4 regions of the Ochrobactrum sp. SFR4 genome follow, and region 4 is predicted to be linked to each of the others. Evidence: predicted binding sites of a transcription regulator. Region 4 holds the regulator's gene; each other region holds the start of a gene.
The links. Region 4 encodes PhoB, which activates phosphate uptake and scavenging genes when phosphate is short. Its sites were predicted from a motif close to TGTCATNNANCTGTCAT; they were not measured.
Positions count from the first base shown of each region.

Region 1: a site for PhoB is predicted at 1,668-1,684, ahead of olsB (l-ornithine N(alpha)-acyltransferase). Genes of this name have one in related genera too.
Region 2: a site for PhoB is predicted at 1,914-1,930, ahead of phnF (phosphonate metabolism transcriptional regulator PhnF). Genes of this name have one in related genera too.
Region 3: a site for PhoB is predicted at 2,173-2,189, ahead of HBA93_RS05125 (esterase-like activity of phytase family protein). Genes of this name have one in related genera too.

Region 1 covers NZ_JAAPBB010000001.1:402,233-405,797, forward strand. The annotation lists gene HBA93_RS01725 (RsmD family RNA methyltransferase) at 1-15, shown strand, start outside; gene HBA93_RS01730 (TrmH family RNA methyltransferase) at 12-875, shown strand; gene lspA (signal peptidase II) at 1,007-1,489, shown strand; gene olsB (l-ornithine N(alpha)-acyltransferase) at 1,831-2,700, shown strand; gene HBA93_RS01745 (VOC family protein) at 2,739-3,104, opposite strand; partial or broken gene mutS (DNA mismatch repair protein MutS) at 3,125-3,565, opposite strand, start outside.
Region 2 covers NZ_JAAPBB010000001.1:258,730-262,294, reverse strand. The annotation lists gene xylB (xylulokinase) at 1-1,058, opposite strand, end outside; gene phnF (phosphonate metabolism transcriptional regulator PhnF) at 1,131-1,889, opposite strand; gene phnG (phosphonate C-P lyase system protein PhnG) at 2,001-2,501, shown strand; gene phnH (phosphonate C-P lyase system protein PhnH) at 2,501-3,112, shown strand; gene HBA93_RS01105 (carbon-phosphorus lyase complex subunit) at 3,116-3,565, shown strand, end outside.
Region 3 covers NZ_JAAPBB010000003.1:224,262-227,826, forward strand. The annotation lists gene HBA93_RS05125 (esterase-like activity of phytase family protein) at 1-1,955, opposite strand, end outside; gene HBA93_RS05130 (GNAT family N-acetyltransferase) at 2,244-2,711, opposite strand; gene HBA93_RS05135 (DNA polymerase IV) at 2,744-3,565, opposite strand, start outside.
Region 4 covers NZ_JAAPBB010000005.1:232,676-236,240, reverse strand. The annotation lists gene HBA93_RS08640 (cell wall hydrolase) at 48-998, opposite strand; gene phoB (phosphate regulon transcriptional regulator PhoB) at 1,544-2,230, opposite strand; gene phoU (phosphate signaling complex protein PhoU) at 2,354-3,076, opposite strand; gene pstB (phosphate ABC transporter ATP-binding protein PstB) at 3,195-3,565, opposite strand, start outside.

The DNA.
Region 1 (3,565 bases), on a different contig from region 4:
ATTGCCAATTCATGACCCAGAATAATGATTTTTCCCGCAAAGATACTCCGCGCACCGGTAGCGTCAAAGAAGTTACCAGCCTGACCAATCCGATCGTCAAAGACCTGCGTGCTTTGTCGATGAAGAAGTTCCGCGATCAGCAGGGCGTGTTTCTGGCTGAAGGTCTGAAACTGGTTATTGATGCGATTGATCAGGGCTGGCGCATCCGCACTCTGGTGTTTTCCAAAGCCGGTAAAGGCAACCCGCTGGTAGAAAAAGTGGCAGCCCGCACCAAAGCCGGTGGCGGTCTGGTTCTTGAAGCTTCAGAAAAAGTGATTGCGGCGATCACCCGCAAAGACAATCCGCAAATGGTTGCCGGTGTTTTTGATCAGCGTTTTGAAACACTGGATCATCTGCGCCCGCAGGGTAACGACACCTATATTGCTCTTGATCGTGTGCGCGATCCCGGCAATCTCGGCACCATCATCCGTACCGCTGATGCGGTTGGTGCCAAAGGTATTATTCTGATCGGTGACTGCACCGACCCTTATTCGATGGAAACCGTACGCGCGACCATGGGGTCGGTTTTTGCCGTGCCGCTCTACCGTGCCCGCCACGAGGAATTTATCAACTGGCGTAAATCCTATAAAGGCGTGCTGGTCGGTACACATCTCAAAGGCGCAGTTGATTATCGTACAATTCCTTACAACAAACAGCCGGTTGTACTGATGATGGGCAATGAGCAGCAGGGATTGCCTGATGATCTTGCTCAAATTTGCACACATTTGGCACGTATTCCTCAGGCTGGCCGTGCGGATTCGCTTAATCTTGCCATTGCCACAGGCGTCATGCTTTACGAAATCCGCCGTGACGCTCTGGTTCTGGATGATCGCTAAAGCATGTCGCAGCTAAATGGATTCATTTAGCGTTAGCGAACATGCGACAATAAAAAGAGTTTAGAGCGAGCGCTACGCATACACTTTAGCGAGACACGCTCTAAATAATGGCTGCAGGAGTTTAAGCCCCTATGTCCCAACGTGCCACTCTCTGGTCTGTTCTGATTATCGTTTTTGCTGTCACCTCAGACCAGTATATCAAGTTTCTGGTAGAGAGCGGCATGGACTATAATCAGCAGATTGATCTGCTGCCGTTTCTGGCGCTTTACCGCACCCATAATGAGGGCATCGCTTTCTCCATGCTGTCGTGGCTGCATGACGGCGGCCTGATAGCCATGACCGTTGCTGTCATCGGCTTTGTCTCCTATCTGTGGTGGACTACTGCGCCGGAACGGGTCATCAGTCGTATCGGCTTTGCGCTGATTATCGGCGGCGCATTGGGCAATCTCATCGACCGCAGTCTGCTCGGCTATGTGGTAGATTACATCCTGTTCCATCTGCCAAGCTGGTCATTCGCTGTCTTCAATATGGCCGATGTTTACATCTCTACCGGTGCCGGACTGATTATTCTCGATGAACTTGTGCAATGGAGAAAGTCCCGCTCTGCGGGTTGAGAGGAAAATGCCCCGCTCTGCGGGCTGAAACAGCTCAAAATTCTCATCAAATCCGGTCATTTCCCTGACAAAATCTCCGGCAAATCAATTTAAACGGATTTGCCGGCGGCTTTTTCACATGCTGCTATTCTTATACCTGTCAGTTTCACCGGCCTGACAAGACAATCTAAAAGGCATATGTCACATGCCTGACGCAGACATCCTCTATAAATACCGCAACTCAGAAACGTGGCTAAGCAGACAAAACATTCGCGAACAGTACTGAGACAGTCGAATCCGGCGGAGGATATATCTTGCCACAGGCTCTTGGAATTTTTTCACAAACCGCGCATGATGCAGGTATGAAGCAGACACCACCAGATACGCTTGAAATAGGCGCCATTTTAGCTGATGCCGGTTTTTCTTCACTGACCGGCCAAATACTGGGGCGTATGGGCAGTCTTATTGTGCGGATTGCAGACAATCCGGACACGATCCGCATTGCGCAAAAATTACGCTACGACGTTTTTTACACCGAACTCGGTGCGCAAAAATCTCAGAATACCATCCTCGAAGAGCGCGACAGCGACCATTATGATGCGATCTGTGATCATCTGGTAGTTTATGATACATCAATTTCCGGTGGTGAGGCAGAGCAGCTTGTCGGTACATACCGCCTGATGCGCAGTGATATGATCACAGAAGGCCGCTCATTCTATTCTGCCGGTGAATATGAAATCACCAGGCTGACCGCACGTAAACCGCATTTGCAATTTCTTGAGCTCGGCCGCTCCTGCGTCAAGCCGGAATACCGCTCCAAACGTACGGTTGAACTCTTGTGGCAAGGCATCTGGTCCTATTGCCGTCAGCACAGAATTGAAGTGATGTTCGGCTGCGCCTCTTTCCACGGCACAGTGCCGGAAGCGCATGCTGTGCCGCTGTCCTTCCTGCAGCACAATTGCCGCGCCGATGCGGAATGGGATGTGCGTGCGCTTGAGCAGCATTACCGCTCAATGGACATTGTTCCGCAGGAAGCCATTAATCCGAAAGTGGCGCTGTTTTCCATGCCGCCACTGATCAAAGGCTATTTGCGCCTTGGTGCAATGATCGGTGATGGTGCCGTAGTTGACCATCAGTTTGGCACAACCGATGTGCTGATTATTCTGCCGGTCGAGCGCATTTCCAGTCGCTACATCAATTATTACGGTGCTGAAGCGGACCGTTTCGTGTGATCAGATAAAAACAAAAAGACCGGTAATACCGGTCTTTTTTATGCCTGATGCGATAAGATATTTATGACATATCCGAGCGGGTCGCGAACATAAAAACGCTGCACGCCCCACGGTTCTTCTGTAAGCGGATAGGTAATCTCATATCCTGCTGCCTGTGCACGATGATAAACTTCATCCAGATTATCGACCTCAATGGACAGACGGGGCACGTCCGTTCCGCCGCCGCCCTCTGTCGCTAAACTGAGTTGCTGAACAGGCCTGTTTTCTGCGGTTGCTCCGGCAGCCAGCGTCACTATCCAGCCGTGATCCATAATCACATCCAGCCCCAGCAATTCCTCATAAAAGATCCGCGCAGCCTGAAGATCAGAGCCTGCCAGATTAGCCACGATCCTCAGAACTGCCATATAAACTCTCCTGCCAAAGTTTAACTTTTAACCGACAATTGTTTCAGGCGATACAACGCTTCCAGTGCCTCACGCGGCGTCAGATCATCAGGGTTAATGTCCTGTACTGCATTCAGCAATGCATTGTCCTGTACGGGCTTTGCTACCTCGCGCGGTTTGGCTACAACAGCGAAAAGCGGCAGATCATCAATGATCTTTTCAGCTTTACCTGAGGTTTCCCCCTCCTCTAAGCGATGCAGCACATCACGCGCCCGCTCAACCACCGCATCCGGCAGACCGGCAAGACGGGCAACCTGCACACCATAGGAGCGATCAGCAGCGCCTTTGGCCACCTCATGCAGGAACACGACATCGCCTTCCCATTCTTTCACCCGCATAGTGACATTACCCAACCGTGCCAGTTTCTCTGACAAAGCGGTCATTTCATGGAAATGCGTGGCGAATAATGCGCGACAGCGGTT
Region 2 (3,565 bases), on a different contig from region 4:
GTGAAACTGCCGCGGATCAGACTGTCATTATGCGGGGTGCGCTCACCGGAAAGATAAGGCAGGAAGGTCACTCCTGATGGGGTTTGCAGATCATCGCCGAGCTCTTGCGTCAGCGCCGCAGCTTCATGACCGGTGATGGTGCTGTACCAGTTCAGGGCATCCGTTGCGGAGAGGATAACCCCCATCTGATGCCATGTCTGTGGCAGAGCATGGCAGAAGGCATGAACGGCACTGTCAGGACGCGGCAGAAAACTGTCATTGGCGGCAAATAACACGCCGGATGTGCCGAGCGAGGCAAAGGCCTGTCCGGCTTTCACCGTGCCGATACCACAGGCGGATGCCGCATTATCTCCGGCACCACCGGCTACCACCACGCCTGATGCCATTCCCCATTGCTGACACAGCTCTGCGCGCAATGTGCCGGAGACATCTGTGCCTTCGACAAGGCGCGGCATCCGGCTTTCATCGAGTTCTGTTGCGGCCAGCAGGCTTGGGGACCATTTGCGTTGTGCCACATCCAGCCAGGACGTGCCGGAGGCATCAGACATTTCGCTGACATGTTCGCCGGTCAGCCACAGACGCAGATAATCTTTTGGCAGCAGGATCTTTTTAATGCGGGCAAAAATCTCCGGTTCGTTTTCCTTCACCCAAAGCAATTTCGGTGCGGTAAAACCCGGAAAGACAATATTGCCGGTGAGGGTACGGAATTGCGGATCAGCATCCAGTTGCGCGGCTTGGGCGTGGCTGCGTGTATCATTCCAGAGAATGGCGGGGCGCAGTACCTGATCCTGCGCATCCAGCAGAACCGCACCATGCATCTGGCCGGAAAGTCCGACACCATGCGCATTTTTGAGTGCAGTGCCATGTTCCGCTTTTAGCCGGGTGATTGCTGCTTCTGCGGCTTTTATCCAGTCTTGCGGCTGTTGCTCAGACCAGCTTTGATGCGGACGGGAGACATGGAGCTCTGCATGGGCAGAAGCGATAATTTTCTGCTCTTCATCAATCAGCAGTGCTTTGAGGCCGGACGTGCCGAGGTCAAGACCGAGATAAAATGCCATGCTGCTGATCCTGTAGCTGAAATTATGAACAGGCCGCAGCTAACGACAGAAATTTAATGCAGGCAATAGTTTTTATTCTTCATTCAGCGACATGCTCTCAATGGAGAATTCCATGCGGTCAGCAGGAAAGCGTGTCGCTGAATATTCTACCGGAACGCCATTGGTATCGACATTGAGGGCTTGAGCCGTGAGCACAATCGCACCCGGTGTGAGCTTCAGATGCAGCAGATCCTGTCCGTTGGCATGCTGGGCGGAAATCAGTGTGGATTTGCGAAAATAATCGGCAACGCCCGATTGCTTCAGTGCCTGTGTAACTGAGCCGCTGCTCTTATAAAATTCATCAAATTGCGGAAAGCGCTGTTGATCAAACCAGCTGTCAGACATGGAAACCGGCTGGCCATCGGCAATGGATAATGTCTCGAAATGATGTACCTGTGCAGTCTCATCATTGAGTTGCAAGGCACGGGCAACCTCAGCGGATGGCTTTTCAATCCTGTGGGCGAGAATAACCCGCTCCTGCTGTGTAATCTGTTCAGCCAGACTGGTCGACATGCGCGTGCGTTTGCTGATGGGGTAGGTCAGCCGCTTGGCATTGGCGATAAAAGTGCCACGCCCTTGCTCCGCCCGTAACACGCCTTCCTGTGTCAAAGCCGCAATAGCGCTGCGCACCGTATGACGGTTGACACCAAAGCGCCCAGCCAGTGTCATTTCCGGCGGCAGTTTTTCGCCGCGCTTAAAATGGCCGTGTTTAATTTCCCTGCGAATTTCATCTGCAATCTGCCGCCAGACAGCCACGCCGCTGTTTCGGGCGATTTTTGTTGTTTCTGCCATTTATTTTGTCGCAGCCCCGCTGATTGTCATGCGCTTGTCACCAAGAGCGTTTAAGACAATAATTAATGTCTAGTTGTATAGATGAATAGACAATTTAGAGCGGTGTGTCAAATGAAGAATGAAACCGAAAATCTACCGGATAACTTGCAGGGCGAGCGACGCAAAGTTGCCGCTTTGCTGGCAAAGGCGGAGTTGCAGGAGCTGGCTTCCTTCTGGAGCAATCAATCAGAGCAGCCGCAGGTCGATGTACTGCGCGGCCCTGAAACCGGACTGGTGATGGTGCGTGGCCGCATTGGTGGCGGCGGTGCGCCGTTTAATCTGGGTGAAACAACTGTGACCCGTGCGACTGTACGCGTGTCGTCAGGGGCTTCGGGCGGCACTTCTTCGGAGGGTTCTGTTGGTCATTCCTATACGCTCGGTCGCGATCATGAAAAAGCGCGTCTGGCAGCTATTGCGGATGCTTTGTGGCAGGCGCCGCAGAGCCGCGAGATTGTTGAGCGTGATCTGTTGCAGAAAATTGCACAGCGTCTTGATGCGCGTGCCACACAGCGCCGCCGTGAAGCGGCAGCAACGAAAGTGGACTTCTTCACCATGGTTCGGGGAGACGACTAATGGCTTTTGATAATCAGGCTTTTGAAGGTGGTTTCACCGATGCCGTTTATGATGCGCAGACCTGTTTCCGCGCATTGATGGATGCTTTGGCTAATCCGGGTACCATCCAGCCACTGACAGCAGAAACGCAGCCGCCATTGCCACTGACACCGGAGCTTGGTGCTATTGCGCAGGCATTATTCGACCATGACACCAAGGTCTGGCTCGACAGCCGTTTGGCTGCAAGCAGCGCGGTGCGTGAATGGCTCTCGTTCCAGACCGGTCTGGAGCTGGTGTCTGAAATTGGTGAGGCGCATTTCGCGCTGGTCAGCGATATTGCTCAGATGCCGCCGCTGGATGTTTTTGCCAAAGGTACATCGGAATATCCTGATCGCTCAGCCACTATCATCATGGCGCTGGACGGTTTTTCGGGTGTGCAGGCCTTGCAGCTGCAGGGGCCGGGTATCGAGCATGTCCGTGAATTTGCACCAAATGCTTTACCGGTACGTTTCAATGAACAATGGGCAGCGAATGCGGCCTTGTTCCCGCGTGGTGTGGATTTGATTTTTGCAGCACCAAAAACTGTTGCCGCACTGCCACGCAGTACGAAACTCATTAAAAACGGAAATTGAACCATGTATGTTGCAGTTAAAGGCGGTGAAGCCGCTATTCAGAATGCACATCAGTTGCTGGGTGACCGCCGCCGTGGTGACCGTTCAGTACCGGCCTTGCAGCTGGAACAGATTGTGGAGCAGCTGGGTCTGGCCGTTGACCGCGCTATGGCCGAGGGTGCGCTTTATGACCGTGAGCTGGCAGCGCTGGCAATCCGTCAGTCGCGCGGCGATCTGATCGAGGCGATTTTTCTGGTGCGTGCCTATCGCACAACCTTGCCGCGCTTCGGCTATTCCGAGCCGCTGGACACAGCGCAGATGCTGGCGGAGCGCCGCATTTCCGCAACCTTTAAAGATCTGCCGGGTGGTCAGCTTCTGGGGCCGACTTTTGATTACACCCATCGTCTGCTGGATCCGGAAATGTCCGGCGATCATCCGGTGGCGCAGGGCGTGCAGCGTGATGATGAGACAGTC
Region 3 (3,565 bases), on a different contig from region 4:
TTGTTGACAGCTTCCTTGCCGATGAGATTATCACGCTCAACGATATAGAGCTGGCCGTCATGGGCAGTCACTTCAGAGAGACCAACCCAGCCCTTTTCTTTCTTATCCAGCGGATAGGCAACCGCAGCCCATTCTTCACTCTTCAGATTGTAGCTGAGGATTTTGACGTTGCCCTTTTCGTCGTCAGCCCATTCGCGCTGTACCACCATCCAGAGCGTTTCATTATCGCCTTCACCGGTACGGGTAATACCTTCAAGACCGAAACGGGTCTGGTGCTTGAGCAGGTCTTCAGGCAAAGCGATTTCTTTTTTGATCTCGCCTTTGTCATTTACATTGAGAATTGCATGCGGAACGAGCTTCTTCTGGTCGCCTTCATTGGCCAGCCAGAAGCCGCCTCTACCATCCGTCGTAATGCCTTCAAGATCAAGCTTTTGCGCTGCATCTTTACCGCGTTTTACCAACAGAGCTGAAGTGATTTTCGCAGGCTTCTGGTTGGCATCAATCGTATAGATGGTTGGTGCTGCATAATAGGCGGAGTCAGAGATGGCATAGAGAATACCGTCTTTGCTTTCATCTGCAACCAGACCGGACAGAGCGCCCCAGCCGATTGGCGTGCCTTCTTCAGTCAGTTCCGAAACCAGCTGCGGGTAGGTGGCAGGTTTGTCCTGCAGTTCATAGATCATCACATGAGAACGGGCACCGCCGTCTTCACCCAGATCGGTTTCATTCGCCGTGACCAGCAGGTTGCGTGACGGGATCGCCAGAACACCTTCAGGGCCGATGCCGGATGGCAGCAGTTGCACGAATTCAGGGTCTTTACCGGTGTCTTTATAAACGCTGACCATCGAGCCGCGTTCGCTGGCGATAAACAGGTAATCTGTATCATCGAAGCGACCAACTTCAGCGCCTTCCAGCTCTACGCCTTTTTTATTGCGCTTTTCAGGATAATGACCGTGCGCTGCAATCTTATGCTCCAGCGTATTGCCTGAATCGTAGAGCACTTTGCCGCTTGTGTCGAAAATGGTGAAACCGCGGGAGCCGCCTTTATAATCACCTTCATTGGCGGTCAGAAGACGGTCATCACCAACCCATTTAATGGTATCCGGCTCGCGGGCAACATTCTTCATTTCGCCGTTGAACTTGATCTGGCCGTCTTTCTTGGTGTCGATCTTGTCGAGATCAACTGTGCCGGCAGAGAAGTGCGATGTGATTTTGCCGGAAGCCGCATCAATAATCGCGATATGGTTGTTTTCCTGCAGGGTAACAGCAATTTCATTCTTGCTGTTGAAGGAAACAAATTCCGGCTCCGGATCTTCCGGCGCGATTTCCGCAATGCCGGTCATATCCACGAGTTTCATGGTTTTGCAGTCAGGCTTACCGTCTTTGAGGTCGAGAATAACCAGATTACCGGCCGGAAGCTGCGGCAGTTCACCGTCATTCAGCTCTTCATCGCGTTCATTCTCAATGGCGACTGCGAGGAATTTCTTGTCAGGAGAAACAGCAACAGAATCCGGCTGGCCGCCGAGATCGCAACTCATTTCAACTTTGCGCGACGCAATATCAATCACATCCAGACGACCGGATGGTTTGACATAGCTTTCTGATGTGTTGACGCCGGCGAGGATGCGTTTGCCGGCGACAGTCACTGAAGTCGGTTCGCCTTCAACTTTGAGTACACCACCGGCTTTCGGGTTTTTAGGGTCGGTAATGTCAACAAAACCGATACCACCATAAGGACTGTCGGAATAGATTAGCGTATTGCCATCTTCCGAAACCGTAATGATTTCCGAAGAGGTTGCTGCTTTGACGTCTGCATCTTTCGGCAGATTGTCTGTTACCGCAAAGCTGGCAATACGGTTGAAAACCGGCTCTGCCGAAGCGGAAAAGGCAACAGAGCTTGCTAAGGTGGCAGTAAGAGCGGTGATGAGAGAAAGTCTCATTGAGCGGCGCGACATGAATATCCCCGAATGTTGCGATAAATTCCGGATCTCTGATCCAAAAGTCGCCTTGCTTTGCTGTAAATGGCTATTTCTGCGCTTCCGGTACTCACGTAATTATATATACGCTGCGTTCCGGTGCTCGAAATCACCATTTTGCTATGGCCTGCCACTTTTTGATTCAGACATTGAGGGGAGGTTTCGCCGTTCTCTGTTGCAGGCAAATGTCACTTCCGTGAAGAAATGATGACATGACTTTTATTAGCATTTTATTCGCTAACAAAACGGTGGGTAAATGGAATGCAATTATGAAGAGAAAACGCTGAAACGCTTGCAGATTGTATTATCTCCGGTGCGATAGCTTTGGAAACCGATTGCGTCATAATAAGCAAGCCCGTTGGCATTATCCGCGCCGATAGTTGCGTCAATATTTTGCAGATTTGCGTTTTCAGCTGCGAGTTTTGTTGCGGCGAACAGAGCCTTGCCAACACCGCGGCGGGCTGCGTTCGGGCTGACATGGGTGCCGATAATGCCCCAGCCTGCTGCGACACCATATTTATTGTCCTCAGCAGCGCGGATCAGCGATTGAAAGCCCAAAACCTCACCATTCTCATCTTCTGCAACGCTGCACAAAATGCCGTGCGGATTATTGATATAAGTGTCGCACACAAAATCCTGATCATGCGGACGCTGCCGTTGTGTAACTGCAATAATATCTGTCAATACACGGCTCATGGCCTCAGCATCATTCAATCGGGCAGGTCTGATAATCATATTTTATCTTCCATATAAATACTTGAAGGCATTTATTTATCTGACGGTGTCTGCGGGCGGGCGAGGTTACCTTTACCAAATGTGTAGCCGGTTTCCACTGTTTTGGAGCCGAATTTGGAGCGTAGCTTATCAATGGCAGTTTCAGCCGCTGCACGCTTACCTGCTTTGATATCCACCAGATCAGGCGGATCGGCTTTCACCGGATCGGTGAGGTCGGTAACACCGATGCCGAGCAGACGATATTGAGTGCCGTCAATTTCCTTTTGCAACATATAAAGACCGGTGCGGAAAATCCTGTCTGCAAGCTGCGTGGGATCGCTCAGACGATGATTGCGGGTACGGCTCTGGAAATCCTTGGTCTTGAGCTTCAGCACCACTGTATGACCGGCAATCTCGCCATGCTTCAACCGTCCGGCAACTTTTTCCGACAGTGCACGCAGAACCGGCACCAGCTCCTCAGCTTTGGCGATATCAATATCAAAAGTGGTTTCATTGGAGATGCTCTTCATCTCGCTTTCCGGCTGCACAGTGCGCGTATCCATGCCACGGGAGAGGCGGTAAAGCCGCTGCCCCATCACGCCATAGGACTTCATCAGCGCAGATTCCTCCATTTGCTGCAGTTGCCCTATGGTCTGAATACCGTCAGCATTGAGCTTGGCATTGAGCGCCTTGCCGACACCCCAGATCATGTTGACAGGTTTGGACTTCAGAAAATTCTGCGCTTCTTTTTCTCCTATCACCGAAAAACCGCGCGGCTTCTCCATGTCTGAGGCAAGTTTTGCCAGAAACTTGCAATAGGACAGACCGACAGAAACCGTGATGCCGATTTCCTGTTCAATACGGCGGGCGAATTC
Region 4 (3,565 bases):
CCGCATCATGCGGGCTTTTTCATTTCAGTCAATGGCAAGATGCGGGATCAGCTTGCAGGTTCCGGACGATCCTGTGTCAGCAGCAATGCACCGATCGCATCAACTTTCTGCTTGTTCATATCTTCCGCACCTGCTGCAAAAGCATTCTGCGTTGCAGAGGCTGCAACCGGCTTGGTTTCAAACGGAAGCTGCGCCGGAACCGGTGTGTTTACAGCCGGTGCATGATAGGCAAGCTGCATCGGTGCTTCCGCTGCAGCCGGTTGTGCAGCCTGAACATCCTGCGCGGTCTGTCCGGCAGATGCCACCATCACCGGAGCAACGACAGGCAGACGGTCACCTTTACCGGCCTTAGCCGTATCCGTCACATCATAGATGCTGTCCGGCATGGACTGGTTTCTTGGCTCATAGGCAGCCGCCAGATTATACGGGGTTTCAGGCAGCGGCGATTCCAGCGTTCCGTCTCTGCGGCGCTTTTCGTAGAAAGAATTGCCGCCGGCAACCAGCACATAATGCATATTTTTATACGGGAATTTCAGACCGGCAGTATGGAAGAACATTGCATTCTTCAGCTTCGGATGGCGTTCACCCTTCAGCACTGAATCTGCCGCTTCTTTTACATCCGGCAAAGCTTTGGAATTCATGGCACGGGTCATAACGCCCGGTGCAAACTGGTTTTTCTGTCCGACAACACCACAAATGGTTTCAGGATATTTTTCCGAGACCAGGCGATTCATCACCACTGTGCCGACTGCAACAAGACCATCACGGCTGGAGCGGGCAGATTCAAAGAACATTGCGCGCTCAAGGCATTCGCGGTCTCTGGAGGTGTAAGTGTAGGTCTTTTTGCCATTGCGGACAGTCACACCGGATTCCTTGGCAGACTGTGCAGCCTTAGCAGATTTTGAACCGGTCGAAGTCGTGGTGCAGCCAGCAAGGATAAACGGCGTGGCAACCAGAGCACCGATAAACAGTGTTTTCGCTAAATAAGAGCGTTTCAACGGTTCATCCTTATCAATAATTTCCCGTACACCCGGGTCGCACAGAAATCCTGTGCGCGAGCCCCGGGAAAATCGGAGGCTATTAGGGCTAAATAAAGGCACAAGGCCCGATTTATATTCGTGTTCCGGTTAGCGACAACCGGTTAAAATTTACCCCAAGAAAATGCGCTTCATTAGTTAACGACTTGTTAACGCATTCTTTTGAGCGATTACTAAAATACGCAAGATTACGTAAAGACTTCACTAAACACTGTAAAATGAAGCAGCTTACCAGATCATGCTCTGCAGCAATTCTGGTGCGATATTGCCTTATTTCACAACCTGATAGCACCTCAGGCACGGGCGCATCATGCAATTGACTGCCCGATTACGTTAGTCATAATTCATTACAGCGTGTTACAAATGGCTGATATTTCGTGAAATCACTTTGCGTTTATGGCACTATAGTCTTTACAGATACGGCTTTTCGCAGAATCACAAAAATAAAAACCGGCGTGAATTTTCTTCACACCGGCTCATTATTTTTCACAAATATCGGCCGGTTATCAGCCAAAAGCATAGCCGGCACCGCGAACGGTGCGAATCGGATCGGTTTCACGACCGGTATTGATCGCCTTGCGCAGACGGCCGATATGCACATCCACCGTGCGGTCATCAACGTAAATATCCCGCCCCCAGATACCATCCAACAATTGCGTACGCGAGAAAACGCGCCCCGGTGCCATCATGAAATATTCCAGCAGACGAAACTCGGTCGGACCCAGTTTGATTTCGCGTTCCTTGCGGTAAACACGGTGCTGCTGGCGGTCGAGAACAATCTCGCCGACTTTCAGCACATGGGAGAGAACACTCGGATTGGCACGGCGCAACATCGCCTTGATACGTGCCAGCAACTCCGGTGTGGAGAATGGTTTGACGACATAATCATCCGCGCCAACGGCCAGACCACGCACACGCTCGGATTCCTCACCGCGCGCTGTCAGCATGATAATCGGCAGACGTTCTGTCTCTGCGCGCTGACGCAGACGGCGGCAAAGTTCGATGCCGGAAACACCAGGCAGCATCCAGTCGAGAACCAGAAGATCAGGTACGTTTTCGCGTAAATAAATTTCGGCTTCATCGCCACGCAGGATCGTATCGACCTGATAGCCTTCAGCCTCAAGATTATAGCGAAGCAATTCGCTGATGGCTTCTTCGTCTTCAACAACCGCTATTCTTGGCGTGTGTGACATTGCGTATCCACTATTCGTTTAGACATAAGGGAGCATTTGCATTCCGGCACAGCCGGAATGCATGACGTTTATTCTGACAGGCAGGGCTGAATGCCCTGCATATCCGCTGCCGGTTAGAACAGCTTAGTTTTTATGCAATTCGTCGAGAACGACGTCATGGCTCAGATCATCTTTCGGACGATCCGGAGGCATCTGATTACCGGTGACAATATAATAGACTGTCTCGGCAATATTGGTGGCATGATCGCCGATACGCTCAATATTCTTGGCACAGAACAGAAGATGCGTACAGGCCGTAATATTGCGCGGATCTTCCATCATATAAGTCAGAAGTTCGCGGAACAGCGATGTGTACATCGCATCAATTTCATCATCGCGGTCGCGGACAATATTGATCTGAGTCACAGAACGGGTTGCATAGGCGTCCAGCACATCTTTAAGCTGGGTGCGGGCAAGCTCCGCCAGTGTTTCCAGACCGCGATAAAGCTTCACCGACTGGCGTGTTTCCGAAACGGCAACAACACGCTTGGCAATGTTTTTGCCCATATCGCCAACGCGTTCCAGATCCGCTGAGATGCGGATCGCGCCGATAATTTCGCGCAGATCCACAGCCATCGGCTGACGCTTGGCGATAATCATAATCGCCTTGTCATCAATTTCACGTTCGCCTGCATCGAGGATCAAATCTTCGGAAATGACCCGTTGTGCCAGCGCATTATCGGCAGTCACAATCGCCTTGATGGACTGCTCCACCATACGCTCCGCATGACCGCCCATTTCGGCGATTTTGCGGGCGAGAAACTTCAGTTCTTCATCATAGGACGTAACCGTATGCTGTGACGGCATGGAAATTTCCTTATCCTGTGGCACTGCCAAAGCAGTCTGTAAAACTCCAGAGCATTTCCGGCTTATGTTGCCTCATAGAAAATGCTCTATCTTGTTTGTTTTTACGCGTAAGCTCAGATCAGCCGAAACGGCCGGTAATATAGTCCTGCGTACGTTTTTCTTTCGGCGTGGTGAACATCATATCCGTGTCACCGACCTCTACCAGATTGCCCAGATGGAACATGGCTGTGGTCTGCGAAATACGCGCAGCCTGCTGCATTGAGTGGGTCACGATGACAATCGTATAGTCACGGCGCAACTCGTCAATCAGCTCTTCCACTTTCGCGGTTGCAATCGGGTCAAGCGCCGAGCAAGGCTCATCCATCAGAATAACTTCAGGGCTCACTGCAATGGCGCGGGCAATGCAAAGACGCTGCTGCTGACCGCCAGAAAGACCTGTGCCTGCATCATTCAGACGGTCTTTCACTTCTTCCCAGAGGCTGGCGCCAC